2 regions of the Pseudomonas sp. P1_F7 genome follow, and region 1 is predicted to be linked to the other one. Evidence: riboswitches for the same ligand, from Rfam matches in the RefSeq annotation. Region 1 holds a riboswitch; the other holds the start of a gene.
What was found. Region 1 has a riboswitch for cobalamin ahead of AC1D1M_RS01145 (CbtB domain-containing protein). Riboswitches for the same ligand answer to the same signal wherever they lie in the genome.
Positions count from the first base shown of each region.

Region 2: it holds a riboswitch for cobalamin, as region 1 does, so the genes downstream of both, cobO (cob(I)yrinic acid a,c-diamide adenosyltransferase) here and AC1D1M_RS01145 (CbtB domain-containing protein) in region 1, are expected to answer to the same signal.

Region 1 is NZ_JBFUBR010000001.1:276,197-291,953, forward strand. It holds gene cobW (cobalamin biosynthesis protein CobW) at 1-867, opposite strand, end outside; cobalamin riboswitch at 970-1,182, opposite strand; cobalamin riboswitch at 1,363-1,588, shown strand; gene AC1D1M_RS01145 (CbtB domain-containing protein) at 1,711-1,902, shown strand; gene AC1D1M_RS01150 (CbtA family protein) at 1,914-2,621, shown strand; gene AC1D1M_RS01155 (cobalamin biosynthesis protein) at 2,618-3,031, shown strand; gene cobM (precorrin-4 C(11)-methyltransferase) at 3,116-3,862, shown strand; gene nfuA (Fe-S biogenesis protein NfuA) at 3,934-4,518, opposite strand; gene AC1D1M_RS01170 (fatty acid cis/trans isomerase) at 4,735-7,032, opposite strand; gene metH (methionine synthase) at 7,190-10,900, shown strand; gene AC1D1M_RS01180 (NEL-type E3 ubiquitin ligase domain-containing protein) at 11,034-15,757, opposite strand, start outside.
Region 2 is NZ_JBFUBR010000006.1:55,891-71,647, reverse strand. It holds gene AC1D1M_RS11375 (C40 family peptidase) at 1-336, shown strand, start outside; gene AC1D1M_RS11370 (class I SAM-dependent methyltransferase) at 355-1,017, shown strand; gene AC1D1M_RS11365 (PQQ-dependent sugar dehydrogenase) at 1,048-2,361, opposite strand; gene AC1D1M_RS11360 (hypothetical protein) at 2,428-3,012, opposite strand; cobalamin riboswitch at 3,166-3,398, shown strand; gene cobO (cob(I)yrinic acid a,c-diamide adenosyltransferase) at 3,481-4,092, shown strand; gene AC1D1M_RS11350 (cobyrinate a,c-diamide synthase) at 4,089-5,426, shown strand; gene bluB (5,6-dimethylbenzimidazole synthase) at 5,423-6,073, shown strand; gene cbiB (adenosylcobinamide-phosphate synthase CbiB) at 6,070-6,978, shown strand; gene cobD (threonine-phosphate decarboxylase CobD) at 6,971-7,963, shown strand; gene AC1D1M_RS11330 (cobyric acid synthase) at 7,960-9,411, shown strand; gene cobU (bifunctional adenosylcobinamide kinase/adenosylcobinamide-phosphate guanylyltransferase) at 9,574-10,095, shown strand; gene cobT (nicotinate-nucleotide--dimethylbenzimidazole phosphoribosyltransferase) at 10,092-11,147, shown strand; gene cobC (alpha-ribazole phosphatase family protein) at 11,144-11,719, shown strand; gene AC1D1M_RS11310 (adenosylcobinamide-GDP ribazoletransferase) at 11,722-12,453, shown strand; gene AC1D1M_RS11305 (MarR family winged helix-turn-helix transcriptional regulator) at 12,641-13,045, shown strand; gene AC1D1M_RS11300 (MFS transporter) at 13,098-14,306, shown strand; gene AC1D1M_RS11295 (hypothetical protein) at 14,303-14,425, shown strand; gene AC1D1M_RS11290 (glutathione peroxidase) at 14,484-15,050, shown strand; gene AC1D1M_RS11285 (OmpP1/FadL family transporter) at 15,150-15,757, opposite strand, start outside.

The sequences.
Region 1 (15,757 bases):
GTGCTGGACCACCAGTTGGGTCAGCGCGTCCAGCAGCAGGCTTTCGTCGGCTTGCGGCAATTCGATTGAGATCGAATCGAAGGCGTCGTGATCGTGGTCATCATGATCGTCGTCGCCATCGTGATGATGGTCATGGTGGCTGTGACGGCTGTCGATGTGTTCTTCGGAGCCGGCACCCAGGCCGATCAGCACGTCCAGCGGCAGGCGACCGCTGCTGGCTTCGATGATTTTCACCGCTGGCGGCAATTCCTCGGCGACTTCCAGGCGCACGCGGGCCAGGTCCGCCGGGTTGATCAGGTCGGCTTTGTTGAGGATCACCAGGTCAGCGCTGGCCAATTGGTCGGCGAACAGTTCGTGCAGCGGCGATTCATGGTCCAGGTTCGGGTCGAGTTTGCGCTGGGCGTCGACCTGGTCGGGAAACGCGGCGAAGGTGCCGGCGGCCACGGCCGGGCTGTCGACCACGGTGATCACCGCATCCACCGTGCAGGCACTGCGGATTTCCGGCCACTGGAAGGCCTGCACCAGCGGCTTGGGCAGCGCCAGACCGGACGTTTCGATGAGAATGTGATCGAGATCGCCGCGACGGGCCACCAATTCGCGCATCACCGGAAAGAATTCTTCCTGAACCGTGCAGCACAGGCAGCCGTTGGCCAGCTCATAGACACGGCCGTTGGCTTCTTCTTCGGTGCAACCGATGGAGCACTGCTTGAGGATTTCGCCATCGATGCCCAATTCACCGAATTCATTGACGATCACCGCGATGCGGCGCCCCTGGGCGTTGTCGAGCATGTGGCGCAGCAGCGTGGTTTTGCCCGAGCCGAGAAAGCCGGTGACGATGGTGACAGGGAGTTTGGCCAGTGTTTTCATCGGATGCCCTATGGCTTAGGTGGCGGGCATACGGGACGACAACCGGCGACGCGGGCGCGCGTGCCTGAAGAGTTCGCCACCGGATCACCCCGCCCGGTTGTAGTGAGAATCTGTGACGAGGCAGGTCTCCTGGCTGACGGTGTGCCGGCCTTGAGCCTGGCATTCGCTGCGCCTTCCCGCCGGCCTCATGGATTGAGTCAGCAGTGGCGTGGCAACGAACATCACCGTTCACAGTTGCGGGGGCAGCCGCGGCATCGACCGCGTTCCCTTCTTAGCTTCGACAAACGCCGAAGAACCTCGAAAGCGCAAGGCTACGCATGGTGGGAAGACCGGTCAATCACTGTAGGAGCTGCCGAAGGCTGCGATCCTTTGATTTTGCTTTTAAAAACAAGATCAAAAGATCGCAGCCTTCGGCAGCTCCTACAAAGAGCCGGGCATCATTCAGCTTCAAGTGAGAACCCTTGCCAATTGACGCCCAGCCCCCGGCCATGCTCTCCTACACGCCTTGTTACGGGTGCCCTTCACAGGGTGAAACGGGAAACCGGTGAATCATGTGCTTTACTCTTAAGCCATGTCAGTCCGGTGCTGCCCCCGCAACGGTAAGCGAGCGAAGCGTCAGATCCACTGTGCCAATACGGTATGGGAAGGTGATGTTTTCAGGTTCAGGCGCAAGCCTTTACCCCTCGTGAGCCCGGAGACCGGCCCGCAACACAAAGTGACGAGTACGATCACTGAACCAACAAACCCGCGGTGGGCGGGCGCTGTTTGAACCTCTGCGCGCATGGTCGTGCGGGGGTTTGCATGCGCTCTTATTCCCCCGCTGACAGACCAGAGGGAAACGCCATGTCGATCATCAGCAGCGCCGAACACACAGCCGCGAGCACCACCTCAACCCTGACCCAACGTCTGACCGCCGCCGTCTGCGCGTCGATCCTGGGTGCGTGCCTGGTGTATTTCGCCGGTTTCTCGCACATCGAAGCGGTGCACAATGCCGCCCACGATACCCGCCACAGCTCCGCGTTCCCGTGCCATTGAGAGCGGTCGACATGATCAAGCGTATTGCGCAAACCGCAGGTTTCACCGGGCTGCTTGCCGCCCTGTTGCTGACCCTGCTGCAAAGCTTCTGGGTCGCTCCGCTGATTTTGCAGGCCGAAACCTACGAAAAAGCCGAACCGGCTGCCGTTGAAATGCATGAACACGCCGACGGTGCCATGGCTGCCCACACCCACGATGCCGAAGCCTGGGAGCCGGAAGACGGCTGGCAGCGCGTGCTGTCGACCACCGGCGGCAACCTGGTGGTAGCGGTCGGTTTCGCCCTGATGCTGGCCGGCCTGTACACCTTGCGTGCGCCGACCAAAACCTCCCAGGGCCTGCTCTGGGGCCTGGCCGGTTACGCGACGTTCGTGCTCGCGCCGACCCTCGGCCTGCCACCTGAATTGCCCGGCACTGCCGCCGCCGATCTGGCACAACGGCAACAGTGGTGGATCGGTACCGCCGCCTCCACCGCCGCGGGTATCGCGCTGATCGTATTCAGCCGTCACTGGCTGATGAAAGTCCTCGGTGCGGCGATCCTCGCCGTTCCCCATGTGATTGGCGCACCGCAACCGGAAGTGCATTCGATGCTCGCTCCGGAAGCACTGGAAGCCCAGTTCAAAATCGCTTCGCAACTGACCAACGTGGCGTTCTGGCTGGCCCTGGGCCTGATCAGCGCCTGGTTGTTCCGTCGCAAAAGCGATGGCCAATACCACGCATGACTGACGTCAGCACTGCGCCGACCCTGGTGGTCGGCCTGGGCTGCCAGCGGGGCTGCCCCGTCAGCACGTTGCTGGCGCTGCTCGATCAGGCGTTGGAGGCACACCAGATTGCTCGTCATGAAATCAAGGCGCTGGCCAGCATCGATTCTAAGCGCGACGAACCTGCGCTGATCGAACTGGCTCAGCAGCTTGGCCTGGAATTGATGTATTTCAGCAGTGAACAACTGGCCCCTTATGAACCGCAACTCAGTCATCAATCGCAAATAGCGTTTGAACGCACCGGTTGCTACGGCGTGGCGGAAAGCGCCGCACTGGCCCTGGCGGAACAACTGGCCCAGGCCCCGGCAAAACTGCTGATTCCACGGCAAAAATACGCCCAGGCAACACTGGCATTGGCCGGCGCGGCATAAAAACCCCGATAATCCCCACCGTTGATCATGAACATTCTTCATCTGAAGCCCTGTTCAGCCCCTTTTTTCCCACAGGAACCGACGATGACCGTCTACTTCATTGGCGCAGGTCCCGGCGACCCCGAACTGATTACCGTCAAGGGCCAGCGGCTGATTCGCAACTGTCCGGTGATCATTTATGCCGGCTCCCTGGTGCCTGCCGCCGTACTGGAAGGTCATTGTGCCGAGCAGGTAGTCAACAGCGCCGAACTGCACCTGGAACAGATCATCGACCTGATCAAGACCGCCCACGCCAAAGGTCAGGATGTTGCCCGGGTGCACTCCGGAGATCCGAGCCTGTATGGCGCCATTGGCGAGCAGATTCGCTATCTGCGTGAGCTGAACATTCCGTTCGAAATCATCCCCGGCGTGACTGCCACAGCCGCGTGTGCCGCGCTTTTGGGCGCAGAACTGACGCTGCCGGACGTTTCACAGAGCGTGATCCTGACTCGCTACGCCGACAAAACCGCCATGCCGCCCGGAGAGGAATTCTCCAGCCTGGCACAGCACGGCGCGACCATGGCGATTCATTTGGGGGTCAATCACCTGGCGAAGATCGTTGAAGAACTGCTGCCGCATTACGGCGCCGATTGCCCAATTGCGGTGGTTCACCGCGCGAGCTGGCCGGATCAGGATTGGGTGGTGGGAACGCTTGAGGATATTGCCGGGAAAGTTGAAGCCAAGGGCTTTCGCCGTACGGCGTTGATTCTGGTGGGTCGGGTGCTGGGCAGCGATCATTTCAGTGAATCATCGCTGTATCGCGCGGGGCATGCACATCTCTATCGCCCTTAAAATCTTTTATGCTTCACCCATAAAAAAACGGCGCTCACGGGGCGCCGTTTTTTCGTTTCGCAGCGAACACCTTAGTAGTAGGCGTTTTCTTTCTGCGTGTGGTCGGTCACGTCGCGAACGCCCTTGAGCTCGGGAATACGCTCGAGCAAGGTGCGTTCGATGCCTTCCTTCAGCGTCACGTCAGCCTGGCCGCAGCCCTGGCAACCACCGCCGAACTGCAGGACGGCAATGCCGTCTTCGACCACGTCGATCAGGCTGACCTGACCGCCGTGGCTGGCCAGCCCCGGGTTGATCTCGGTTTGCAGGTAGTAGTTGATGCGCTCGTTGACCGGGCTGTCAGCGTTGACCATCGGTACTTTGGCGTTTGGCGCCTTGATGGTCAGCTGGCCGCCCATGCGGTCGGTGGCGTAGTCGACAACTGCATCGTCCAGGAAGGCTTCGCTGAAGTGGTCGATGTACGCGGTGAAGCTTTTCAGCCCCAGCGCGGTGTCTTCGGGTTTTTCTTCGCCCGGCTTGCAGTAGGCAATGCAGGTTTCGGCGTACTGGGTGCCAGGCTGGGTGATGAAGACGCGGATGCCGATGCCCGGGGTGTTCTGCTTGGAGAGCAGATCAGCCAGATAATCGTGGGCGGCGTCAGTGATGGTAATAGCGGTCATGGAAACTCCTCGCAGGCTTGGGCGCAGTTTACGCCAATCAACGCGCCGGACAAAGTCCTAGTATTTTTGTCGGGAAAGATTTCGATATTCCCCTGATTTTCTGTAGGAGCGAGCTTGCTCGCGATGGTCGCCAACGATAACGCGCACTCCCGGGTTTGCGCGGCGCACTTGAGAGCATCGCGAGCAAGCTCGCTCCTACAGGGGATCGGCGATTATTCAAAGGTTCTCGTAGCGATTCATGTCCAGCACGCCCTCTTCCACCGGATCGGTTTCGTGGATGTAGCGGCTCAGGTCATGGAAATAAGGCCAGAATTGCGGATGACTGCGCCGTATTCCCCAACGTTCGACGATTTTTTCGAAACTGTCGGTGTCCTTCGCGCTTTCCATCGCATCCACAAACGCCGGCACTTGCCCGGCCGGAATGCTGAACATGAAGTTCGGGTAGCTACTGAGCACGCCCGGGAAAATCGTCAGAGTGTCGAGCCCTGGCTGATAGCGCAGCGATTCGCCGAGCAGGAACGCCACATTGCTGTGGGCTCGATTGCGCAGCAGACTGTAGACCTCACGCTTGCCGCTGCTGGTTTCGATACGTAGCAGGGTCGCTTCCGGCAGCTGATCAATCACTTTCAACCCGGCCGCCGGACGCGAGGTCATTCGGCTTAGCGTCTGTTCGGCACTTTGCAGGTCCGGATCGATGTTCGGCCGCGAACAGTAAGCGCCGTCGCAGCGGTTGATCGGGTCGGGTCTGGCATTGAGATCGCCATAACGGGCCAGCAACTGCATGGCAAAGTCGCGCTTGGGATCCTGCGGATTCAGCTTCAGCGCGGTCGGTTTGTCGTTGTCGATGGACTCGTAGTCCAGCCACATTTTGAATTTGCCACTGTTCTGATACCAGTCGTCGAGGTAGCCATCCCGGGAGTCGGCGGGCATCAGGCGCAGGAAGTTCTGCTCGGCACCATTGCGAATCAGATCAAAATACAGGCGCGTCTGGGCCTGGTGGGACACGTTGCCGAACACGTCGAAGTTCACTGCCAGTTGATAGTAGGTGCGCTCCAGCAGCGGATAGTCGAACAGCCATATCGTTTGCGGCACGTCGCCGATCAGGCCTTTGGTCACCGAAGCACTGTCGAAATGGCGGAAGATGCTCAGCAGCGCATTGTCATTGCCGGCCCACAGGGCCGACCAGCTCGGCGCCGGCTGGTCGGCGTAGCTGTCCCGGCGCAAGGCTTCGTATTCATTTCGCTTGTCGCGGTAGTCGTGCCACAGGCTGAGGACGCTGCCGACATCATCGTTCTGCCCCGGCATCGCCAGCAGCGGCGTAGCCTGCCCGCGATAGTTCGGATCGGTGACATAGAGATCGTGCTCGGGCGCCTGGAACAGCGCCCAGAAATTATCGCGGATCACGTCCGTGGCGATCTGTCCGCGGCACACCGGGCCGCGGATAAAGGTGCGCACAAAGTACTCGGCGTTATCGAGCATGAACTGATAGCGCGCCTGGGCCGGAATCGCTTCGAAGGTGGCAAACGGGTTGGCCCGGCTCTGTGGCCCATAGCCCGGCAACGCGTCGACCTGCCAGTTGCCGCTGTAGAACAGGCTCTTGACCCGCGCCAGCTTCGTCGAACTCAGCGGATAAGTGATGTGGGTCTTGTGCACGATCACGCCCTGCACCGGCCACAAGCGATAGTAGAACTGCGTGCCCGGATCATCGTTCGGACGACGGGTGTTGATCAGGTCAATCGGCTGGCCGGTCGGGGTGCGCGAACGCACCCACTGGAAGAAATGCCCAGGCTCGCCGTCCTTGAAGTAGAGATGGGCGAGGAACCAGTGCTCGTACAGCCAGCGCCCCACCAGGCTTTCCCGGGCGCCCGGCGAATTGAGCAGGTTTTCCCACTGGAGCACTTGCTGGGCTTCATTAGCGCTGGGGGCCAGGCCCTGCTGATCGATGGGTGCTCCGGCCGCCAGCCAGCGTTGCAGCGTCTGGTACTGCTGGTCGGTCAGACCGGTCACTGCCAGCGGCATGCCCTCCTTCGGATGCTTGGCGGCATAGCCGTCGAACTCCCCGGGCATGGCACACATGTTTTCCCGGTTCAGCCCCAGGACGATGTCTTCAGGCAATTTGGCATTGGGTTGCAACGGGGTGTTGTGGCCCAGTTCCAGCATCCGCGCCATCAATGCGGCCTGGCTGCCCTGGGCATCGAGCACTGAATAGAAGCCTTTTTGCTGCCAGGCCTGTTTGCCGGAGGCGTCATAGAACAGTCGGGTCGGCGCAACGGCCTGGCGGCGGTCACCGTCGTAGACCGGGATTTTCGTCGCGCCCCGTGCCGCGCCCTCGCCGCTGCCCAGGTTGAGCTGACAGGCGGCGTCGTTGCAGGCGTGGCAGGCCACGCACTTTTCAGTGAAGATCGGTTGAATGTCGCGGCTGTATGAAATGGCAGAGGAAATCGCCGGACTTTGCGCCAGAGCGCCCCAGCTTAAAAACAGCAGTAATGTGCTGATGACGAAGCGATACGACATGTCCCTGGTCCTGAATCCTGAAAAAAACGCCGCGATTCTACCGGTCTGTCATCCCTCCCAACATGAACGATATTCATGCAAAACCGAGTCATGCTCTAAAAGCGCACAGGTTTGCTATCATCCCGGCCCTTCGTCATGGTCTTACCGAGTAGTCCAAATGTCCGATCGCAGCGTTCGCCTTCAAGCTCTCAAGCACGCCCTCAAAGAGCGCATCCTGATTCTCGATGGCGGTATGGGCACGATGATCCAGAGCTACAAGCTCGAAGAGCAGGATTACCGTGGCAAACGCTTCGCTGATTGGCCAAGCGATGTCAAAGGCAACAACGACCTGTTGGTACTGACTCGCCCGGACGTGATTGGCGGCATTGAAAAAGCCTACCTGGACGCCGGCGCCGACATTCTGGAAACCAACACCTTCAACGCCACCCAGATTTCCCTGGCTGACTATGGCATGCAGGGCCTGGCGTACGAGTTAAACGTAGAAGGCGCACGCCTGGCGCGCAAGGTCGCTGACGCCAAGACCCTGGAAACCCCGGACCGACCACGCTTCGTCGCCGGCGTGCTCGGTCCTACAAGTCGCACCTGCTCGTTGTCCCCGGACGTGAACAACCCCGGCTACCGCAACGTGACCTTCGATGAGCTGGTGGAAAACTACACCGAGTCCACCAAAGGCCTGATCGAAGGCGGCGCCGACCTGATCCTGATCGAAACCATTTTCGACACCCTGAACGCCAAGGCCGCGATCTTCGCCGTACAAGGCGTGTTCGAAGAACTGGGCATCGAACTGCCGATCATGATTTCCGGCACCATCACCGATGCCTCGGGCCGTACCCTGTCGGGCCAGACCACCGAAGCGTTCTGGAACTCCGTGGCCCACGCCAAGCCGATTTCCGTCGGCCTGAACTGCGCCCTCGGCGCCCGCGAATTGCGCCCGTACCTCGAAGAGCTGTCGAACAAGGCCAACACCCACGTTTCCGCGCACCCGAACGCCGGCCTGCCGAACGAATTCGGCGAGTACGACGAACTGCCATCGGAAACCGCCAAGGTCATCGAAGAATTCGCCCAGAGCGGCTTCCTCAACATCGTCGGCGGCTGCTGCGGCACCACGCCGGGCCACATCGAGGCCATCGCCAAGGCCGTGGCCGGTTATGCGCCGCGCGAGATTCCGGACATCCCGAAGGCTTGCCGCCTCTCGGGCCTTGAGCCGTTCACCATCGATCGCAACTCGCTGTTCGTCAACGTCGGCGAGCGGACCAACATCACTGGCTCCGCCAAATTCGCCCGCCTGATCCGTGAAGACAACTACACCGAAGCCCTGGAAGTCGCCCTGCAGCAGGTCGAAGCCGGCGCCCAGGTGATCGACATCAACATGGACGAAGGGATGCTCGATTCGAAGAAGGCCATGGTGACCTTCCTCAATCTGATTGCCGGCGAACCGGACATCTCTCGCGTACCGATCATGATCGACTCCTCCAAGTGGGAAGTGATCGAAGCCGGCCTCAAGTGCATCCAGGGCAAGGGCATCGTCAACTCGATCAGCATGAAAGAAGGCGTCGAGCAGTTCATCCATCACGCCAAACTGTGCAAGCGCTACGGCGCCGCCGTGGTAGTGATGGCTTTCGACGAAGCCGGCCAGGCCGACACCGAAGCGCGCAAGAAGGAAATCTGCAAACGTTCCTACGACATTCTGGTCAACGAAGTGGACTTCCCGCCGGAAGACATCATCTTCGATCCGAACATCTTTGCCGTCGCCACCGGTATCGAAGAACACAACAACTACGCCGTCGATTTCATCAATGCCTGTGCCTACATCCGTGACGAACTGCCGTATGCGCTGACCTCCGGTGGCGTGTCCAACGTGTCGTTCTCGTTCCGTGGCAACAACCCGGTGCGCGAGGCGATTCACTCGGTGTTCCTGCTGTACGCGATCCGCAACGGCCTGACCATGGGTATCGTCAACGCCGGGCAACTGGAGATCTACGACCAGATCCCGGCGGAACTGCGCGACGCCGTCGAAGACGTGATCCTCAACCGCACCCCGGAAGGCACCGACGCCCTCCTCGCCATCGCCGACAAGTACAAGGGCGACGGCAGCGTCAAGGAAGCCGAGACCGAAGAGTGGCGCAACTGGGACGTCAACAAGCGCCTGGAGCACGCACTGGTCAAGGGCATCACCACCCACATCGTCGAAGACACCGAAGAGTCGCGCCAGTCCTTCGCTCGCCCGATCGAAGTGATCGAAGGCCCGCTGATGGCCGGCATGAACATCGTCGGCGACCTGTTCGGCGCCGGCAAAATGTTCCTGCCTCAAGTGGTGAAATCCGCCCGTGTCATGAAACAGGCCGTGGCCCACTTGATCCCGTTCATCGAACTGGAAAAAGGCGACAAGCCGCAAGCCAAGGGCAAGATCCTGATGGCGACCGTGAAAGGCGACGTGCACGACATCGGCAAGAACATCGTTGGCGTCGTGCTGGGCTGCAACGGCTATGACATCGTCGACCTCGGCGTGATGGTGCCGGCGGAAAAAATTCTGCAAGTGGCCAAGGAACAGAAGTGCGACATCATCGGCCTGTCCGGCCTGATCACCCCATCGCTGGATGAGATGGTCCACGTTGCCCGCGAAATGCAGCGCCAGGACTTCCATCTGCCGTTGATGATCGGTGGCGCCACCACCTCCAAGGCGCACACGGCGGTGAAGATCGAACCCAAGTACAGCAACGACGCGGTGATCTATGTCACCGACGCCTCCCGCGCCGTGGGCGTGGCGACGCAGTTGCTGTCCAAGGAGCTCAAGGCCGGTTTCGTCGAGAAAACCCGCCAGGACTACATCGAGGTTCGCGAGCGCACCGCCAACCGCAGCGCCCGCACCGAGCGCCTGAGCTATGGCGCGGCCATCGCCAAGAAGCCGCAATTCGACTGGGCGACCTACACGCCGGTCAAACCGACTTTCACCGGCACGCGGGTACTGGACAACATCGACCTCGACGTTCTGGCCGAGTACATCGACTGGACGCCGTTTTTCATATCCTGGGACCTGGCCGGCAAGTTCCCGCGCATCCTCCAGGACGAAGTGGTCGGCGAAGCGGCCACCTCGCTGTACAACGATGCAAGGGAAATGCTGCGCAAATTGATCGACGAAAAGCTGATCAGCGCCCGCGCAGTGTTCGGTTTCTGGCCGGCCAACCAGGTGCATGACGATGACATCGAGCTCTATGGCGATGACGGCAAGCCAATGGCCAAGCTGCATCATTTGCGCCAGCAGATCATCAAGACCGACGGCAAGCCGAACTTCTCCCTGGCCGACTTCGTCGCGCCGAAAAACAGTGAAGTGACTGACTACGTGGGTGGTTTCATCACCACCGCGGGGATCGGCGCCGAAGAAGTGGCCAAGGCCTATCAGGACGCCGGCGACGACTACAACTCGATCATGGTCAAGGCCCTGGCCGACCGCCTGGCCGAGGCTTGCGCCGAGTGGCTGCACCAGCAGGTGCGTAAAGACTACTGGGGTTATGCCAAGGATGAAGTGCTGGATAACGAGGCGTTGATCAAGGAGCAATACACCGGCATCCGTCCAGCACCGGGCTACCCGGCCTGCCCGGACCACACCGAGAAAGCCCAGCTGTTCGCCCTGCTCGATCCAGAGGCCCAGGAAATGCGCGCCGGCCGCAGCGGCGTGTTCCTCACCGAGCACTACGCGATGTTCCCGGCGGCAGCGGTCAGCGGCTGGTACTTCGCGCACCCGCAGGCGCAGTACTTCGCTGTGGGCAAGATCGACAAGGACCAGGTGCAGAGCTACACCTCGCGTAAAGGCCAGGAGTTGAGCGTAACCGAACGCTGGCTGGCGCCGAACCTGGGTTACGACAACTGAGTGACCCACTGTGGGAGCGAGCTTGCTCCGGGCGGCGTTCCGACGATGACGGAGTAACATTCAACATTAATGTTGACTGATAGACCGCTATCGCGAGCAAGCTCGCTCCCACATTAGTTGTCCAGCGGCTGATTTAGCTGTTCAAGGCCGATGTCCCTGGTTGCGGTTCTTCACCTGCCAGTTCCGAGACCTCCTTGCGGGACAACTCGATCATCTTCGCGTTGCGCGCCGCCGCCAACTCGAAAAGCTGACTCATGAATGCCGCATCGTCGGCGTTATCAACACCGTCATCTCCTCCTCCCTGACTCTCCATTTCATCGAGTGCCCGAAAGACTTCAGGGTATTTCTCCTTGAGATAACTCACCCAGTAGTCACGTTGGATCAAGTCTTCGAAAAACCCGTCGGACCGCTCCGCATTGACGATTTCCACGCGCGCGTCCGCCAGTTGTTGCCGTGTGACGCCCGAGGCATACGTCATGTGTTTCGGCTGACCTGGCAGGATCAATCCGTCATCCCAACCCTCCGTCAGGCCGATTCGGTAGCCCAGGCGCACCTCGGCCTCATCCTCACCGGTATGAGCCGCGGCTCTGGTTGCCAGTTCATCGACCTTGTCCAGTCGAAATAGCTGCCTGGACAGTTTCAGCAGTGCTTCGCCTTTCACACTAAGGCGCCCGGGCGGTATGTCGAGCAAGGCGTTGTGGGTGAACACTTTGCTTTCCAGCCCGCTGAACGTGAGGATTCGCCCATCGACACAGGTGCCATGGGTCGTCGAACTGGCGAACAGGACTTCCCGCAATTCACTGTTGCTGGCCGCGGCTTCCATCACTGTCCAGACCCGTCGAGTCAGGTCGGCATTGGCCACCCGAAACTCCCGGGTGTCCTGCAAGCGCGAGAGCAAATGAAAGAACGCAGCATTGTCCGGCTCGGCCGCCAGCTGATCCCAGATTTGGTTTTTACCGGCCAGTTCCTCCGGGGGCGCATTGGCTAACCAAGGGGCCTTTTGCGCGGAATCCGGCTCAGCGTCAGGAAGTTCTTCATCCGACTCAATGCTGTCACTGTCGCCCTCGTCGTGAGCGTCATCCAGTAACTCGTCCAGTTCAGAGCGCGAGAGCCCCAGCACGGTGTCGCGTGCCCCGCTGTCACGGTAATCCCTCAAGCGCTCAAGACTCTCTAGCGCCAGGTTGTTGTCGCTCAGATCGATGCCGATCATCAGTACGTTGTGATTGCCATCCAGAGCCTGCGCCGGAACCGATGTGATGTAGTTGCCACTCAGATTCAGGACTCTGAGATGGGCGGCATCCAGCACACCGCCCGGCCATTGCGTCAGACTGTTGTTGCGCAGGTCGAGCGTCACCAGCTCCTCGAAAACGTCAATATCGAAGGTATCCAGTTCGTTGTAACCCAGATCAAGCCACTTAAGACGCTCCAGATTACTCAATGAGGCAGACACGTGTTCGGCATCGTCCAACCGGTTCGAAGACAGTTCCAGTCGCTCGAGCGTATCCATGTGCCGGACCGGCTCGGGAATTGCGTCCAGCCCATTACCGTTGAGTTCAAGGATTTTCAACCGTGTAAAGGCATTGAGGAATCCATCGGAACCTTGCCGGGTCAGTTTTACGCTCGTCAGGTTCAACGTGCCGACATGCTCGAACGTTGCCGGCAGCTCCGGCAAATCGCCCAGTTGCAGGCCATTGAGATTCAGCACGGCATCCGTAACACCGTTCGCACCGATCAGCCCCTCGCGCCAGCACTCCAGGATGCGCATGGCACCCAATCTGCGAATGCTGGACGACGTCATCCAGCCCGTGCCGTGAGCTCCACGGGTAAACAGCCAGCCATTCAACTGGCGTGTAAGCGCGTCAAAGGTCTGTTCCCATCCGGCAAGGCGCTCACCGATTTGCACATCGGTTACCCCACGCTGACGCATCTGTTCCAGCACTTGCGAGGCTTGCTCATCGGCAAGCGACGGTTTCAACCGTTGCAGGCGCAACGTCAGGACCCCGGGCCCTTCTCCCGTCGGGACTTCCGGTAGCATTAACAAATGCCGTGCGATCGAAAAGCCGCTCTCGGACGGCGGGAAGGCAAGTGGCACCGGCTCCCGGGCAAACAGTTCCAGGACACCTTCTGGCAGCCCCTTGGCCACTTCAATTTTCTGCCAGGCAGCTTTTAGCATTTCGGCAGCTTGCGGAGTCAAGGGCGCACCGACGAGATTGGTTTTCAGCAACACCTCACTTTCAAGCACCGCCACCGGTAATTCGGAAACTTTGCTGTCACGCAAATCCAGCCAGGTCAATTCGGGTAGGTCTTGCACACCTGCCGGCCACTCCCGCAGTTCCGTCGAACGCAGATTCAAAGCCTTGAGGTGAGACATTGCACTGACGTCCAGGGTGTTGAGGGGGTTGCTGCTCAAGTCCAGATACTCGAGCGTCCGCACTCCATCGAGACCTTGCTGAATCCCTGAATCGACAACAATCCCGTTACTGGAGAGATCCAGCTGAGTCAATTTACCGAGATCGTTGGGGCCGATGGGGATTTCGGTCAAGCCGCAACCCCGCAAGTCGAGTGTTTGAAGTTCGGTAAACCTGCTGATGAAACCGCGAATCTGTTCTGCAGGCGCTTTGCTCCCCCTCAAATACAGTGTTTGCACTTGCGGGAAAGCGCCGGCCGCAAGCTCGGGAAGGTCACTGAGCGCCAGATTCGACAAATCGAGCACCGAGGCGTCGGCGGTAGCGCCGTAGCGTTTGAAAACACCGTTACGCCAACTGGCTCTCACGGAGTTGCCCACGATTGTCCGGCCCACCACCTCATTGATCGCCATTGGCATGGGCCGCGCGCGATGGGTCCAGTCGTTGAGGTTGCGGTTGAGCACATGGTATTGCTCACTCAAGGCTTCGATCGCCCCGTACCTCGCCTCGGCATCCTGCCATTGCTCGACAAACTGAGTGAACAACGCCTCGTGATTCTCGTTGGAGCCCTCCCCAAGGCGTCTCAACTCACCCTTGCTGTAATCCCTGACCATTTCCTCGAGATCAACAAGGTGTGGGGATTGCCGTTTGGCGTATTCATACGCTGGCCTGAAATTTTCACGAAGGACATTCGACCAGTCCAGCGACAGTCCTGACCAAAGCTTTTCATGCCCGTTGAAAATGCCGTCAGGCAAGGTTCTGATCCCGGTGCCCTTGAGGTTCAATCGCTCAAGTCGCGGCAGTTCGAGAACCCCGGCGGGCCATTCAAACAACGAAGGTGCAAGCACATCCAGCTGGCGCAGATTGCGCAATTGGCTGACATCCAGATCGATCGACGCGAATCCCGAACAGTAAATGTTGAGTTCCTCAAGCCTGGTCAATCTGCTCAGCCTCGACGGCATATCGACGGCATAGGGCGCGGCCGAATACAGGCTCAGATCGGTGAGATCCGGCATCGTGCCTATGGCCTCGGGCACATTGCTGAACTGGTTGCCCGTGGCGTTGATCCGCAGTCTTTTCAACCTGGGGAAATTGCCCAACAGGGCATCGGCATTGGCGTCAGTGATGCACCGACCGCGGACATACAGATCACGCACATGCGAGAAATCTGCCGACAACGAAGGAAGTGCTTCATCACAGGTCAGGTCCAGCAACGTGAAGCGCGAGTGCTCTGCGGCCAGCGGCGAGTTGCGCCAGCTTTGCTTGAGGCTCTGCGCGACCGAGGCCTTGCCGCCCAGCAAGTGCTCCAACACAGAACTCGATGTCGGCTCGCCAACCCAATGATCGAGCGTCGACTCAAGCGTCTCCCATTCCCGCAGGCGGGCCTGCAACAAACCGTAAATCTGCGCATCGGTTTTTCCCGCACGCAACTGCGCCAGGACAAATCCGTTGGCCTGCTGTTCGGTCAGCGCCGGATAGACATCCCGAACCCGGGTCGCCAGCGAAGGGTTGACCCCTTGCCCGCGACCGCTGGCGTAGTACCCGAGCAATCGTTCGTTTACCCGAACCGGAGGCTTGAACTTCGCATGCTTGCCAGTGCGACTCTCCAGGCGTTGTGCCAGTTCGGCACGATGGGCGGTGGCATAGTCAATGATTGCCCTGCGCAACTGGCTGCCCTGAGCCACATGCGGAACACCCAGCGCCTGACGCGCCGCATCGGGCAAGGCGTGCATGATCGACGGGTAAAAATTATCTTCATTTCGGGGAATGCCGTTGAGCTCCTCACCACGCTCATCGAACGCCTGATAGGCCGGCCCTTTCTTGACCACATATTTGCGCGTGCCGGCCGTCTCACTGCCAATGCCATCGATCAGCGGCCCCTCGATGTGACCGTCGCGGACTTCCAGGCGCACGCCATCGGACCAGCCCGGCAGTTTTTCCAGGCAATGCAGTGCGAGCCACTGGCTGTCCATCGAGACCATACGCTCCTGACGCAGCCCGGCAAAAGCGCGATTGACGCGCCCTTGCTGTGCATACCAACGACCCTCTTCCAGCATGCTCAAGGGTATCCGCCGCGTCGTTTGCCACCGTTCCAGTTCCTCGGCATTGGCATCCAGCAACACCCTGTTGGCAGCGGACTCACTCAGCCCCGGACAAGCTCGCCGCAGCATCGCCAACGGTCCCTTGCCCGCCTCGGTGTTCCCCGGACCATCCTCGAACGCCGGCAACAACTCAGCCAGCCCCGGAGGCGGAGGCAGGTGATCGAGGTGCATCTTGCGCAGGGCATTGTCACTGGTACCGCTGGCATCGGCGATAGTGAGCAGCTGCTCGTCAGTCAGGGCTTCGGTCGAATGGCCCATGCGCCGCAACAGTGTCAGGCGGTCCCACTCCAGGGGACGCTCCAGCGTATGGCGCCAGGCACCGTGGCCGTTGTGTTCGAGAATCGGCTGCC
Region 2 (15,757 bases), on a different contig from region 1:
CCGGATTCCGGGTTTGATTGCAGCGGTTTGATCGCTTACGTGTACCGCGATGTCGCCGGCATTGCCTTGCCGCGCACCACTCGCGAGATGATCTCCATGCAAGCGGCGAATGTGGGCAAGGAAGGTCTGCAAACCGGTGACCTGATTTTCTTCGCCACCAATGGCGGCTCCCAGGTCAGTCATGCCGGCATCTACGTGGGAGAAGGGCGCTTCGTCCACGCGCCGGCCACCGGCGGCACCGTGAAGCTCGACAGCTTGTCCAAGGCCTATTGGCAAAAGGCTTATCTGAGCGCAAAACGTGTTCTGCAGCCTGAACATTTGGCGCGCAATCCGTAACTTCCGGAGCTGCTGGTCATGACTGCTCGCACGCTTAATCTTGACGACGCCCTGTACCAATACCTGCTCGATGTTTCTCTGCGTGAAACGCCATTGCTCAAGCGCTTGCGCGATGAGACCCAGGCGCTGCCGATGGCGCGTTGGCAGGTGGCGCCGGAACAGGGGCAGTTTCTCACTTTGCTGGTGAAACTGACCGGGGCCAGGCGCTTGCTCGAAGTCGGCACTTTCACCGGTTACAGCGCCCTCTGCATGGCGTCGGCATTACCGGCGGACGGTTCGCTGATTTGCTGTGATATCCCCGGCGACTACAACGCCATCGCGCGGCGGTACTGGCAGGAAGCGGGGCTCGCCGGGCGGATTGACCTGCGACTGGCTCCGGCACTGGAAACCCTCGCCGAGCTTGAGCGACAAGGGCAGGGCGAGCAGTTCGACCTGGTGTTCATCGATGCCGACAAGGCCAACTACCCGGCTTATCTGGAACACGCCCTGGGATTGCTGCGGGTCGGTGGGCTGGCGGTGTTCGATAACACCTTGTGGAGCGGGCGCGTGCTTGAGACCAGTCCCGAGAGCGCAGACACCCGGGCGATCCAGGCACTCAACCTGGCGTTGAAGGACGATGTGCGGGTGGATCTGTCGTTGTTGCCGTTGGGTGATGGGCTCACACTCTGTCGCAAACGCTGAACCCTGTGGGAATATGTTGGCAGTTAGAGTTTATTTTACTGCCGAAACCCGCCACACCTTGTTCCCCACATCATCGGCCACCAACAAGTCACCCTGCCGGTCGATCACCACGCCCACCGGGCGGCCCATGGCTTGTTCCTTGTCGTTGAGAAAACCTGTGAGCACTTCAACGGGCTTTCCGACAGGTTTGCCTGCGCTGAACGGTACGAAAATCACTTTGTAGCCACTGTGGGGGTTGCGGTTCCATGAGCCGTGCTGCCCGATGAATGCCCCTTGGGTGAAGGGCGGCGGCAGCTTGCTGTTTTCGGCGAAGGTCAGGCCCAGTGATGCCGTGTGCGGGCCGACGGCGTAGTCCGGGGCGATAGCCTTGGCCACCAGGTTCGGGTTTTGCGGCTCGACGCGAATATCGACATGCTGGCCGAAGTAACTGTACGGCCAGCCATAGAATGCGCCGTCCTTCACCGAAGTGATGTAGTCCGGTACCAGGTCACTGCCGATTTCATCCCGTTCGTTGACCGCGGTCCACAGCGCGCCACTGTGCGGTTCCCAGGCCATGCCGTTGGGGTTGCGCAGGCCGGAGGCGAAGATCCGCTGTTGGCCGGTGGCGCGATCCACTTCCCAGATCGCCGCGCGACCTTCTTCCTTGTCCATGCCGTTTTCGGCGACGTTGCTGTTGGAACCCACGGAGACGTAGAGCTTGCTGCCGTCCTTGCTGGCGATGACGTTTTTGGTCCAGTGGTGGTTCAGCGGGCCGCCCGGCAGGTCGACCACTTTCACTGGCGGTGACTTGATCTGTGTATCGCCACTTTCATAGTGGAAGCGCAGCAGGCGATCAGTATCGGCCACATACAGGTCATTGCCGACCAGGGTCATGCCGAAGGGCGAATTGAGGTTTTGCAGAAACACCGTGCGGGTTTCCGCGACGCCGTCGTGGTCCTTGTCGCGCAGCAAGGTGATGCGGTTGGCGCTGGGCACCCTGGCTCCGGCACGGCCCATGACTTTCTTCATCACCCAGCCGCGAATGCCTTTACCGTCTTCGGGTTTGGGTGGCGCGGCGGTTTCCGCCACCAGTACGTCGCCATTGGGCAGCACATAAAGCCAGCGCGGGTGATCCAGGTCTTCGGCAAAAGCGGCCACTTGAGTGCCCGTGGCGGCGACGGGTTTCGCACCCTGCGGCCAGCCGATGGCCGGGGCGATGTTCACGGTCGGAACCAGTGTCTTGTTCGGTTCTGGTAGCTGAGGTGACGGGCCGGTGCCGTCGGAGACTTGCAGGCGGGAGGTCTCGCCACAAGCGGCGAGCCCTCCGCAGAGCGCGATAACGAGAACGAGCGGGGGAGTGCGCATGCTGGTCTTCCCTATAAATGCCTTGTTCTAATCATAGAGAAGGGTTGTCGTCCGATGGTTCAACCCTCAGCCACGTGCTTCCTTGAACAGCACCGCAATACCAGGGTGATAGTTGCCGGCTTCGTTGCGCAACTTGCGATAGGCGTAGGGGAAATACCAGGCGACCGCGCAGGTGTGTTCCTTTTGCAGGTCGTCGACCATGTCCTGGAGTTCCTCCGGCGTGGCGCCGTGCTGGGCTTTTTGCGGGGCGACGAACAGGCAGCCGATTTTCAGGTCGCTGGCATGGCTCACGCGCTTCGCGTCGCTGGCGATATCGAGCAGGGCCTGGGTCAGGTTGAGGCTGTTGACCCGTGGCCAGCGCTGGCTGGTCTGGATGTAGGCGCGGGTTTCGGGCGAGGCGAGGAACAGGTCGGCGCGACTGTTGCGTTCCCCCTCTTCGGTCTGTTTGCGGGTTGGCGTCTGTTGCAGCGTGACCATCTCGGCCATCCAGGCGGCGGCAGACAGCAGTCCGATATTGGCCTTTTCGTCGTGCCAGTACGGTGTGTCGCCATCACCGCGGACGGCGTTGTAACGGTCGATGCATTCGAACCAGCGCTCGAGCACCGGGCGCAGGAATTCCAGCTTTGGATTGCTGATGATCATGCCTTGCATGGGCTCATCCTTGTTGTTGTGTTGTGAGGTTGTGGCTCTTTGATATCATTGCTGGGAGCGTGGCACAAGATTGACGTCAGTTTATTGATTGATGGCAGTTATTCGGTCGATGGCCTCCCGGCTTTAATTGACGCTCCACCCCCAACCCTCTAACCTTCGCGGCTTGTTTCAGGTGCTCTGTGGCTTGTGTCGACAGAGTGAAACAGGGAAGCCGGTGAGTGAGTCCTTCTGTTGGTCGGAGGCCCGCAATTCCGGCGCTGCCCCCGCAACGGTAAATGAGTGAAAACTGTGTGTGATGCCACTGTGTCGAATCGATGCGGGAAGGCGCACAGTCTGGCCCTGCGCCACTCATGAGCCCGGAGACCGGCCTGATTCATCCAGCGGCATCACGGTGGGCGATGCCAGGCTTTTTGCCTTCTATTCTTGTGCCTGCCCGCCGTTATTCCTGCCTCAACGGAGAGCTCCCCCATGACTGATACCCCCGATCGTGACGAACGCCACCTGGCGCGCATGCAGCGCAAAAAAGCCGTGATCGACGAGCGCATCGCCAATTCCCCGAACGAGTGTGGCCTGCTGCTGGTGCTGACCGGCAATGGCAAGGGCAAGAGCAGTTCGGCCTTCGGCATGCTCGCCCGCGCCATGGGGCACGGCATGCAGTGCGGCGTGGTGCAGTTCATCAAGGGCCGCAACAGCACGGGCGAAGAGCTGTTCTTCCGGCGCTTTCCCGAGCAGGTGCGTTTTCATGTGATGGGCGAAGGCTTTACCTGGGAAACCCAGGACCGCCAGCGCGACATCGCCGCCGCCGAAGCCGCCTGGGCGGTGTCGCGGGAATTGTTGCGCGATCCGTCCATCGGTCTGGTGGTACTGGATGAGCTGAACATCGCCCTCAAGCACGGCTACCTCGATCTCGATCAGGTGCTCAGCGACTTGCAGGCCCGGCCACCGATGCAACACGTGGTGGTCACCGGTCGTGCCGCGAAGCCGGAAATGATCGAGATGGCTGACACCGTCACCGAAATGGGCGTGATCAAACACGCCTTTCAGGCCGGGATCAAAGCGCAGAAAGGCGTCGAATTGTGAGTCAGCCTCGGCACTGTCCGGCGGTACTGATTGCCGCGCCGGCTTCCGGCCAGGGCAAGACCACCGTCACCGCGGCGCTGGCCCGATTGCATCGCAATCAGGGGCGCAAGGTCCGTGTGTTCAAGTGCGGCCCCGACTTTCTCGATCCGATGATCCTCGAACGCGCCAGCGGTGCGCCGGTGTATCAGCTGGACATGTGGATGGTCGGTGAGCAGGAGAGTCGCCGGTTGCTGTGGGAAGCCGCCGCTGAAGCCGACCTGATCCTGATCGAAGGCGTCATGGGGTTGTTCGACGGTACGCCGTCGAGCGCCGATCTGGCGCGGCATTTCGGTGTGCCGGTGCTGGGTGTGATCGATGGCACCGCCATGGCCCAGACCTTCGGCGCATTGGCCCTGGGGCTGGCGCGTTATCAGCCGGACTTGCCGTTCGCCGGCGTACTGGCCAATCGTGTCGGCACGCTGCGCCACGCGCAACTGCTCGAAGGCAGCCTGACTGAAGGTTTGCGCTGGTACGGCGCGCTGTCCCGGGAAACCGGGATCGAATTGCCGAGCCGGCACCTGGGGCTGGTACAGGCCAGTGAGTTGAACGATCTCGACCTGCGTCTCGATGCGGCAGCCGATGCCCTGGCCAGCAGTTGCGAGGTCGCGCTGCCTCCGGCGGTCGAGTTCGCCGCCCCTGATGTCATCGCAGCCGAACCGCTGCTGGCCGGTGTGCGCATTGCCGTCGCCCGCGATGAAGCTTTTGCGTTCACCTACGGTGCGAGCCTGGATTTGCTGCGGGCGATGGGCGCCGAGTTGTCGTTCTTCTCGCCGATCCGCGACCGTGCGTTGCCGGAGGCCGACAGCCTGTATCTGCCGGGTGGTTACCCGGAGCTGCACCATGTCGCGCTGGCGCAAAACACCGCGATGCTCGACGCGATCCGCGCCCACCACCGGGCAGGCAAACCGTTGCTCGCCGAGTGTGGCGGCATGCTGTATCTGCTCGATTCCCTGACCGATGTCGAGGGCACTCGCGCCGAACTGGTTGGCTTGCTGGCCGGGGATGCGGTCATGCAAAAGCGTCTGGCAGCGCTGGCATTGCAAGCGGTGGAACTGCCGGAAGGTTCGCTGCGCGGGCACACCTATCACCATTCGCTGACCACCACTGAACTGGCGCCGATTGCCCGAGGCGTGAGCCCGAATGGCGGGCGCGGAGCGGAGGCGGTTTACCGTGAAGGGCGAATGACCGCCTCGTATGTGCACTTTTATTTTCCGTCGAACCCCTCGGCGATTGCCGCGTTGTTTGCGCCGGACCAAAACCCTGTGGGAGCGAGCCTGCTCGCGAAGCGGCCATGACGGACAACGCATTCTCCGAAGCCGAACGCGCAGCGGTCTATCGCGCCATCGCCGAACGCCGCGACATGCGCCACTTCAGTGGCGGCACCGTCGAGCCCGAATTGCTGCGGCGCCTGCTCGAGGCCGCACATCAGGCACCGAGTGTCGGCCTGATGCAGCCTTGGCGCTTCATCCGCATCAGTGTTCGCGCCTTGCGTGGGCAAATCCAGGCCCTGGTGGAAGAAGAACGCGTCCGCACCGCCGAAGCCCTCGGCGAGCGTAGCGATGAATTCATGAAGCTCAAGGTGGAAGGCATCAGCGATTGCGCCGAGGTACTGGTCGCCGCACTGATGGACGACCGCGAGCAGCATATTTTCGGCCGCCGCACCATACCGGAAATGGACATGGCCTCATTGTCCTGTGCCATCCAGAACCTGTGGCTGGCGTCCCGCGCCGAAGGGCTGGGCATGGGCTGGGTGTCGCTGTTCGAACCCCAGGCACTGGCGGACCTGTTGAGGCTGCCACCGGGAGCCAAACCTCTGGCGGTGTTGTGCCTGGGGCCGGTCAAGGAGTTCTACCCGGCGCCGATGCTGGTGCTCGAAGGCTGGGCGCAGGCGCGTCCGCTACATGAATTGCTGTATGAAAATTATTGGGGAGTGAGTCAATGAGTGTGGCGTTGTTGAGTGTCGCCGCGGTTGCGCTGGATGCGCTGCTGGGTGAACCCAAACGCTGGCATCCGCTGGTGGCGTTCGGCCGTTTTGCCGAACGCATCGAGCAACGATTCAACGGCGGTGGTCGCGGCTGGCGCAGCCATGGCGTCACCGCGTGGGTGATCGCCGTGTTGCCGCTGGTGCTGTTGATCACGGCATTCTCCTGGGCGCCTTATGTCGGCTGGATCGTCGAGATTCTCGCGCTCTATTGCGCCCTCGGCATGCGCAGCCTCGGTGAGCACGTCACGCCTGTGGCCAAGGCCTTGCGCAGCGATGATCTTGATGAAGCACGTAAACGCGTGAGTTATCTGGTCAGCCGTAAAACCAGTGATCTGGATAAAACCGAAGTCGCCCGCGCCGCTACCGAGTCGGTACTGGAAAACGGCAGCGATGCGGTATTCGCGGCGTTGTTCTGGTTTGCCGTGGCGGGCGCGCCGGGCGTGGTGCTCTACCGCCTGAGCAATACGCTGGATGCGATGTGGGGCTATCGCAATGAGCGCTTCGAACGGTTCGGCTGGGCGGCAGCGAAGGTCGACGATGTGCTCAATTACATTCCTGCGCGCCTGGTGGCACTGACTTACGCGCTGCTGGGCAAAACCCGGCTGGCGTTGAAATGCTGGCGTACCCAGGGCCCGACCTGGGACAGCCCGAACGCCGGCCCGGTGATGGCGGCAGGGGCGGGTGCCCTTGGCGTCGAATTGGGCGGGGCGGCGATTTATCACGGCGAACTGCATCAGCGTCCGCAGTTGGGCGAAGGTGTGTCGGCGGATGCCGACTCCATTGACCGGGGCTGGCAACTGGTCCAGCGCGGGGTATGGTTATGGCTGCTGATTCTCTGCCTGGGGGCCGAATTTTATGCTTGAGCACGGTGGGCGATTGCGTAAGGCCGCGCTCGAATACGGCATAGATGAAGCTGACTGGCTGGATCTGTCCACGGGCCTCGCGCCCTGGCCGTTCCCGGTGCCGGATATTCCGCTGCGGGCCTGGGCCCGTTTGCCGGAGGCGGACGACGGTCTGGAGCAAGCCGCCTGTGATTACTACGGCGCCTTGCAGGCATTGCCGGTGGCCGGCTCGCAAATGGCGATTCAACTGCTGCCGCGATTGCGTCGGGCGGGCAAGGTCGGCGTGCTGTCGCCGTGTTATGCCGAGCACGCCGAAGCATGGCGTCGCAACGGCTACATCGTGCGTGAAGTGCTGGAGCAGGAAGTCGACTTCTTTATCGACAGTTTCGACGTGCTGGTGGTGGTCAATCCGAATAACCCCACAGGCCTGAGCCTGACGCCCAGTCGCCTGCTCGACTGGCACGCGCGACTGGCCCAGCGCGGTGGCTGGCTGGTGGTGGACGAAGCGTTCATGGATAACACCCCGCAACTGAGCCTGGCGCCGTTTGCCCATCAAGTCGGGTTGATCGTCTTGCGCTCCTTCGGCAAGTTTTTTGGCCTGGCCGGTGTGCGCCTGGGTTTTGTGCTGGCCGAGCGCAAGTTGCTCAAGTTGCTCGCTGAACAAGTGGGGCCGTGGGCTGTGAGCGGGGCAACCCGGGTAGTGGGCCAGGCCTGCCTGCGCGATACAGCGGGGCAGACGCGGCAGCGGGTGCGCGCCGAAGAAGCCAGCGAGCGCCTGGCGTCGTTGCTGGAGCAACACGGCTTCGAGCCCCAGGGCGGCTGTGCGCTGTTCCAGTGGCTGATCACCGAGCGCGCCGAAGAACTGCATGAGTTCATGGCCCGGTGCGGCATTCTCCTGCGGTTGTTCACGCACAACAGCAGCCTGCGATTCGGCTTGCCCGGTGACGAAATCGCCTGGGTACGACTGGCGCAGGCGTTCGACGATTTCGCCAAGGAAAACCAATGACCACGCTGATGGTGCAGGGCACCACATCGGATGCCGGTAAAAGCACGCTGGTGACTGCGTTGTGCCGTTGGGCCACGCGCCAGGGCGTCAGGGTGGTGCCGTTCAAGCCGCAGAACATGGCACTCAACAGTGCGGTGACCGCCGACGGCGGCGAGATTGGCCGTGCCCAAGCGGTACAGGCGCAGGCCGCGCACCTTGAACCGCACACCGACATGAATCCGGTGTTGCTCAAGCCCAACAGTGACACCGGTGCCCAGGTGATCATCCATGGCCGCGCCGTCACCACCATGAATGCCGTCGCCTATCACGACTACAAAACCATCGCCATGCAAGCAGTGCTGGCCTCCCACGAGCGCTTGAGCGCGGCGTACCCGCTGGTGATGGTCGAAGGCGCAGGCTCGCCGGCGGAAATCAATCTGCGCGCCGGCGACATCGCCAATATGGGCTTCGCCGAAGCGGTGGATTGCCCGGTGGTGCTGATCGCCGATATCAATCGCGGCGGAGTATTTGCCCATCTGGTGGGCACCCTCGAACTGCTGTCGCCGAGCGAGCAGGCACGGGTGAAAGGCTTCGTCATCAATCGTTTTCGTGGCGACATCGCGTTGCTGCAACCCGGTCTCGACTGGCTCGAAGAGCGCACCGGCAAACCGGTGATCGGCGTGCTGCCGTACGTGATGGACCTGCACCTGGAGGCCGAGGACGGCATCGATCAGCGTCAGACCGACAAGGCTGAGCAAGTGCTGAGAGTGCTGGTGCCGGTGCTGCCGCGCATCAGCAATCACACCGATTTCGATCCGCTGCGCCTGCATCCGCAAGTGGACCTGCAATTCATCGGCCCCGGCCAGGCGATTCCGCCTGCCGACCTGATCATTCTTCCTGGCTCGAAAAGTGTGCGCAGCGACCTCGCGTACCTGCGGGCCAGCGGCTGGGAAACCGCCATCGCCCGGCATCTGCGTTACGGCGGGAAACTGCTGGGGATTTGTGGCGGCCTGCAGATGCTCGGTGAGCAGGTGCATGACCCGCTGGGCCTTGAAGGGGCGCCGGGTTCCAGTGCCGGTTTGGGGCTGCTGGCGTTCCAGACTCTGCTCGAACAAGAGAAGCAGTTGCGCAATGTGCGTGGTCGCCTGGCGCTGGAAGATGCGCCGGTGGCGGGTTATGAAATTCATGCCGGCGTGACCACCGGACCGGCGCTGGAAAATGCCGCCGTGCAACTGGATGACGGCCGCTGTGATGGTGCGCAGAGTGTTGACGGGCAGATTTTCGGCACCTATTTGCACGGGCTGTTCGAATCACCAGCGGCGTGCAGTGCGCTGTTGCGCTGGGCCGGATTACAGGATGTGCAGACTGTGGATTACCACGCCTTGCGCGAGCGTGATATCGAGCGGCTGGCGGATCTGGTGGAGAAGCATTTGGATACTTCTCTACTGCGTCAGCTCTGTGGGTTCTGAGGTGGCTGTTGCGGCCCCATCGTCGGAACGCCGCCCGGAGCAAGCTCGCTCCCACAGGTTACGAGGTGTATTCAAAATTTATGTTCAGCCTGGATCAATTGTGGGAGCGAGCTTGCTCGCGATGAGGGCCGTCGCCTCCCCGAAGATTTTAAGGAATAAGCAATGCTCCAACTGATCCTCGGCGGCGCCCGCTCCGGCAAGAGTCGCCTGGCTGAAAAACTCGCCATCGACAGCGCCCTGGCCGTGACCTACATCGCCACCAGCCAGCCACTGGATGGAGAAATGAGCGAACGGGTGGCCCATCACCGCGCCCGTCGTCCTGCCGAATGGGCATTGATCGAAGAGCCTGTGCAGCTGGCCCGGGTGCTGCGTGAAACCGCCCGTGTCGACCGTTGCCTGCTGGTGGATTGCCTGACCCTGTGGCTGACCAATCTGCTGATGCTCGACGATGCCGAGCGCTTGCAAACCGAGCGTGATGCCCTGCTGGACTGCCTGGCGTCACTGCCGGGTGAAATCATTTTTGTCAGCAACGAGACCGGAATGGGTGTCGTGCCGCTGGGCGAATTGACTCGCCGCTATGTCGATGAAGCCGGTTGGCTGCATCAAGCTCTGGCTGAGCGTTGTCAGCGCGTTGTCCTGACCGTCGCCGGCCTGCCCCTGACTCTGAAAGGAACTGCGTTATGACTCAATCCTGGTGGCTGAACCCCTGCAAGCCGGTCGATACCCAAGCGGTCGAACAGGCGCAGGCGCGGCAACAGCAACTGACCAAACCGGCCGGCTCCCTCGGTCAGCTGGAAGCGGTGGCGGTGCAACTGGCGGGATTGCAGGGGCGGGTCAAGCCGAGTCTGGAGCAGGTGTGGATCGCGATTTTTGCCGGTGACCATGGCGTGGTCGCCGAGGGCGTGTCGGCGTTTCCCCAGGAAGTCACCGGGCAGATGCTGCACAACTTCGTCAGCGGTGGTGCAGCGATCAGCGTATTGGCGCGGCAACTGGGCGCTTCCCTTGAGGTGGTGGACCTTGGCACGGTGACGCCGTCGCTGAACCTGCCGAGTGTACGGCACCTGAATGTCGGCCCGGGCACGGCGAATTTTGTACAGGGCCCGGCCATGACCGAGGCCCAGGGGCAACTCGCCTTGCAGGCCGGTCGTGACAGCGTGCAGCGGGCAATTGCCAGCGGTGCGCAGTTGTTTATCGGTGGCGAAATGGGCATCGGCAACACCACCGCTGCCAGCGCCCTGGCGTGCGCGCTGCTCGATTGCCCGGTGGTGCATTTGACCGGGCCTGGCACCGGGCTCAACGCCGAAGGTGTCAGCCACAAAGCCCAAGTGATCGAGCGCGCCCTGGCATTGCATGGCGCGCAGCGTGGCGATGCCTTGCAGACCCTGTTCAACCTCGGCGGTTTTGAGATTGCTGCGCTGGTCGGTGCCTATCTCGCCTGTGCCCAGGAGGGTGTCGCGGTGTTGGTGGACGGCTTCATTTGCAGCGTCGCAGCGCTGGTCGCGGTGCGCTTGAATCCTGAATGTCGTGAATGGCTGTTGTTCGGGCATCGAGGCGCCGAGCCGGGGCACCGTCATGTGCTGGAAACCCTGAATGCGCAACCGTTGCTCGATCTTGGTCTGCGGCTTGGCGAAGGCAGTGGCGCGGCATTGGCTGTGCCGCTGCTGCGTCTGGCTTGCGACCTGCACGGGCAGATGGCGACCTTCGCCGAAGCCGCCGTGGCAGATCGCCCGGTATGACCTTGCGCCTGGACCTGTTGCGTCACGGTGAAACCGAATTCGGCGGTGGGTTGCGCGGCAGTATCGATGACGCGTTGACCGATTTGGGCTGGGCGCAGATGCGCGCCGCCGTGGTCGGGCAAGGGCCGTGGGATCGGCTGGTCAGTTCACCGTTGCAGCGTTGTGCGCGGTTTGCCGAGGAACTCGGTGCGCAATCGGGTGTGCCGGTGCAATTGGAAAAAGACCTGCAAGAGTTGCATTTCGGCACCTGGGAAGGGCAGAGCGCGGCGGCGTTGATGGAAACTGACGCGCAGGCGCTGGGTTTGTTCTGGGCCGATCCTTATTCGTTTACACCGCCTCAGGGCGAGCCGGTGGCTGACTTTTCGGCACGGGTGCTGGCAGCAGTAGAGCGTTTGCATGCGAGCTTTGCCGGTGAGCGCATTTTGCTGATCAGCCATGGCGGTGTGATGCGTTTGTTGCTGGCACAAGCGCGCGGGCTGCCGCGGGAGCAACTGCTCAACGTTGAGGTCGGGCACGGCGCGCTGTTTTCGCTGACGGTGGATCCTGCGGGCTTGTTGAAGGAAGTGCTCTGACCATGCTGCCATTCTGGATCGCCCTGCAATTTCTCAGCAGCCTGCCGATTCGCCTGCCCGGTATGCCTGAGCCCCGGGAACTGGGGCGGTCGCTGCTGTTTTATCCGCTGGTGGGATTGCTGTTTGGCGCGATTCTGTGGGCAGTCAACTGGCTGTTGCTCGGCACGCCGACCTTGTTGCATGCGGCGCTGTTGCTGAGCCTTTGGGTGCTGCTCAGCGGCGGCTTGCATCTGGATGGCCTGGCGGACAGCGCTGATGCCTGGCTTGGTGGTTTTGGCGACCGTGAGCGCACGCTGACCATCATGAAAGATCCGCGCAGCGGGCCGATCGCCGTGGTGACGCTGGTGCTGGTGTTGTTGCTTAAGTTCACCGCGCTGCTGGCGTTGATCGAGCAGCAACATTCGCTTGCTTTGATTATCGTGCCGTTGATAGGTCGTAGCGCGTTGCTTGGCTTGTTCCTGACCACGCCCTATGTGCGCGCCGGTGGCCTGGGCCAGGCGCTGGCCGATCACCTTCCGCGTTCGGCGGGCAAGCAGGTGTTGGCAGTCAGCGCGCTGGCCTGTGTGTTGATCGCCGGTTTGAGTGGTGTGTTGGCGGTGCTGCTGGCCGCTCTTGGATTTGCCTGGTTGCGGCAGGTGATGCTGCGGCGGCTCGGTGGAACGACGGGCGATACGGCAGGGGCAATGCTGGAGTTGCTGGAAGTTGCAGTGCTGGTAGGCTTGGCGCTGGCCTGATTGGGTTGCATTGATTTTTCCGGCCTCATCGCGAGCAAGCTCGCTCCCACATTGGAACGCGATCAACTGTGGGAGCGAGCTTGCTCCGGGCGGCGTTCCGACGATGGCGATTTACCAAGCGCCGCCCAGTCACAGAACAAAACCCATGTAACTTGATTTAACCGACTCGCGGGTATATACACGCACCATGCTCGATTCCCAATGTTTATGCATCAACCTGCGTCGCGCCGCCCGTGGCGTCAGCAGGCATTACGACGGCGCTCTCGACGGCTTCGGGATCAACGTTGCGCAGTATTCTTTGCTGTGTAACCTGCAGCGTCTGGATCAGCCGAGCATCTCGACCCTGGCCGAGGCCATGGGTCTGGATCGCAGCACCCTGGGGCGCAATTTGCGGGTGCTGGAGGGTGACGGCCTGGTGTCGCTGGTCGAGGGTGAGGACATGCGCAACCGCATCGTAATGCTGACCGAGGCCGGGGCAGAGCGCCTGAAGGCTGCCTTGCCGGCCTGGGAAGCCGCGCAGCAGCGTTTGATCGATCGCTTGGGCGCCGAGAAGCGCGAAACCTTATTGAAGCTGCTGGACGAACTGGCATGATGCCGGTTTTTTCGATTTTAAGCGGGTATATACCCGTTACTGGAGAATAACAATGACATCGATGTGGCGTACATGCGGTTGGGTGCTATTGGGGAGTGCGCTGATCCTTGCGTTGTCTCTGGGTGTTCGACATGGCTTCGGGCTGTTTCTGGCGCCGATGAGCGCCGAGTTCGGCTGGGGCCGTGAAGTCTTTGCCTTCGCCATCGCCTTGCAGAACCTGATCTGGGGCCTCGCTCAGCCATTCACTGGCGCACTGGCCGACCGCTTCGGCGCGGCGAAAGTGGTGCTGATCGGTGGTGTCCTGTACGCGGCCGGGCTGATTTGCATGGGGCTCTCCGACTCGGCGGTGACGTTGTCCCTGAGCGCCGGTCTGCTGATCGGCATCGGACTGTCCGGTACGTCGTTCTCGGTGATTCTGGGGGTGGTCGGCCGTGCAGTACCGCCGGAAAAACGCAGTATGGGCATGGGGATCGCCAGTGCTGCCGGCTCGTTCGGCCAGTTCGCGATGTTGCCCGGCACACTCGGTTTGATCGGATGGCTTGGCTGGTCCGCGGCGCTGCTGGCGCTGGGCTTGCTGGTGGCATTGATCGTGCCGCTGGTGACCATGCTCAAGGACAAACCGCTGCCCGTTCTGGGCCACGAACAGACCCTTGGCGAAGCGCTGCGCGAAGCCTGCTCCCATTCCGGATTCTGGCTGCTGGCATTCGGCTTTTTTGTGTGCGGATTCCAGGTGGTGTTCATCGGTGTGCATTTGCCGGCCTATCTGGTGGATCAACACCTTCCGGCGACGGTCGGCACCACGGTGCTGGCGCTGATCGGCCTGTTCAACATTTTCGGCACCTATACCGCTGGATGGCTCGGCGGGCGCATGTCCAAGCCGCGTTTGCTCACTGGTTTGTACTTGCTGCGGGCGGTGGTCATTGCGTTGTTCCTGTGGGCGCCGGTGACGACCACCACGGCTTACCTGTTCGGCATGGCCATGGGCTTCCTGTGGCTGTCGACGGTGCCGTTGACCAACGGCACGGTGGCGACCTTGTTTGGTGTGCGAAACCTGTCCATGCTCGGCGGGATTGTTTTCCTGTTTCACCAGCTCGGTTCGTTCCTGGGCGGCTGGTTGGGTGGCGTGGTGTACGACCGTACCGGTAGCTATGACTTGATCTGGCAGGTCGCGATTCTCTTGAGCCTGTTGGCCGCCGCCCTGAACTGGCCGGTGCGTGAACGGCCGGTGGCGCGCCTGCAAACACAAATGAGTGCGACATGAACAGTCTCTGGCCTCGTATCACGATTTTCGCTGTCTGCGCCTTGCTGCTTGCCCTGACGTGGTGGGGCTGGCATCAGGGCGGGCTGGCGCTTTTGCAGTTGGGCATGGGGACTTGCTAGCGCGATAGTGGGGCGGTAACGTCGAACCCTGACGACTCTTCTCAAGGGTGTTCCCCACATGCTGATGCGCTGGCTTGCAGTTCCCGCGTTACTGGTCGCGTTTACCGGGTTGGCTCACGCGGCGGATTGCCCGGATCTTTTGCAAGGCTCGTTGCCCAAGTTGCATGCCAAGGAATCCATCGATTTGTGCCAGCGCTTCGCTGGTAAGCCGTTGGTGGTGGTCAATACCGCAAGCTTCTGTGGCTTTGCTCCGCAGTTCAAAGGCCTTGAGGCGCTGAACCAGCGCTTCAAGGATCAAGGGCTGGAGGTGATTGGCGTTCCGTCCAATGACTTCAAGCAGGAGTCAAAGGATGGCGCCGAGACCGCCAAGGTCTGCTACGTCAACTATGGCGTAACCTTCACCATGACCGAGCCGCAAAAGGTTCGGGGCGACGATGCGACGCATTTGTTCAAAGTCCTGGCCAGTCAAACCAGCGCACCAAAGTGGAATTTCTACAAGTATGTGGTGGATCGCCAAGGCAATGTGATCGCCAGTTTCTCCAGCCTGACCAAGCCGGATGATCCCGAGTTCATCGCCTCGGTGGAAAAAGCCCTGGCTTCGCCACCGCTCGTTTCGACCCCCTGATCGCCCTCTGATCGACGCCCACTAAAAAGCCCCGCCTCTGTGAAGAGCGCGGGGCTTTTTTGATTCGGATGGCGAGCGGTTCAGGCTCGCCGGGAATCATCAGAAGCGGTAGGTCGCACCGAGACCGAAACCGTTCGCGTAGTTTTCATACTCGGCGTTGTAGCTCTGGCCACGGTTGTTGCTGTTGTTGACCTTGACCGACTCTTCGCGCAGGTACGAATACGCCAGGTCGATGGTCAGGTCGTCGGTCGGGCTCCAGCCGGCACCCACGCTGAAAATCTTGCGATCGCCAGTCGGGATGCGTGGGGAACGGTTGACGTTGTTGGTCGGTGCCTGGTCAACGGACAGACCGGTACGCAGTACCCATTGCTTGTTCAACTGGTAGGACGCGCCAATGGCGTGAGCCCAGGTGTCGTGCCAGTTCTGTTCTTCGGTGATGGTGCCGAACTGGCCGTTCAGAACGGCTGGAACGCCTTTGTTTTCAACGGTGATTTCTTTCAGACGGCTCCAGCGGGTCCAGGTGCTGCCTGCGTAAAGAGTCCACTTGTCGTCGAGCTGGTGAGTGACCGAGAAGTCCACCGATTCAGGTGTGGTCAGGTCCAGCGAAGCGTCGTACTTCTGGTTTGGGTTCTGGCCGATCAGGCCCAGCACGTTGTAGTTGACCTTGGTGTTGCCTTCGAGCTTGTACTTCACTTTCGAGTGGTAGG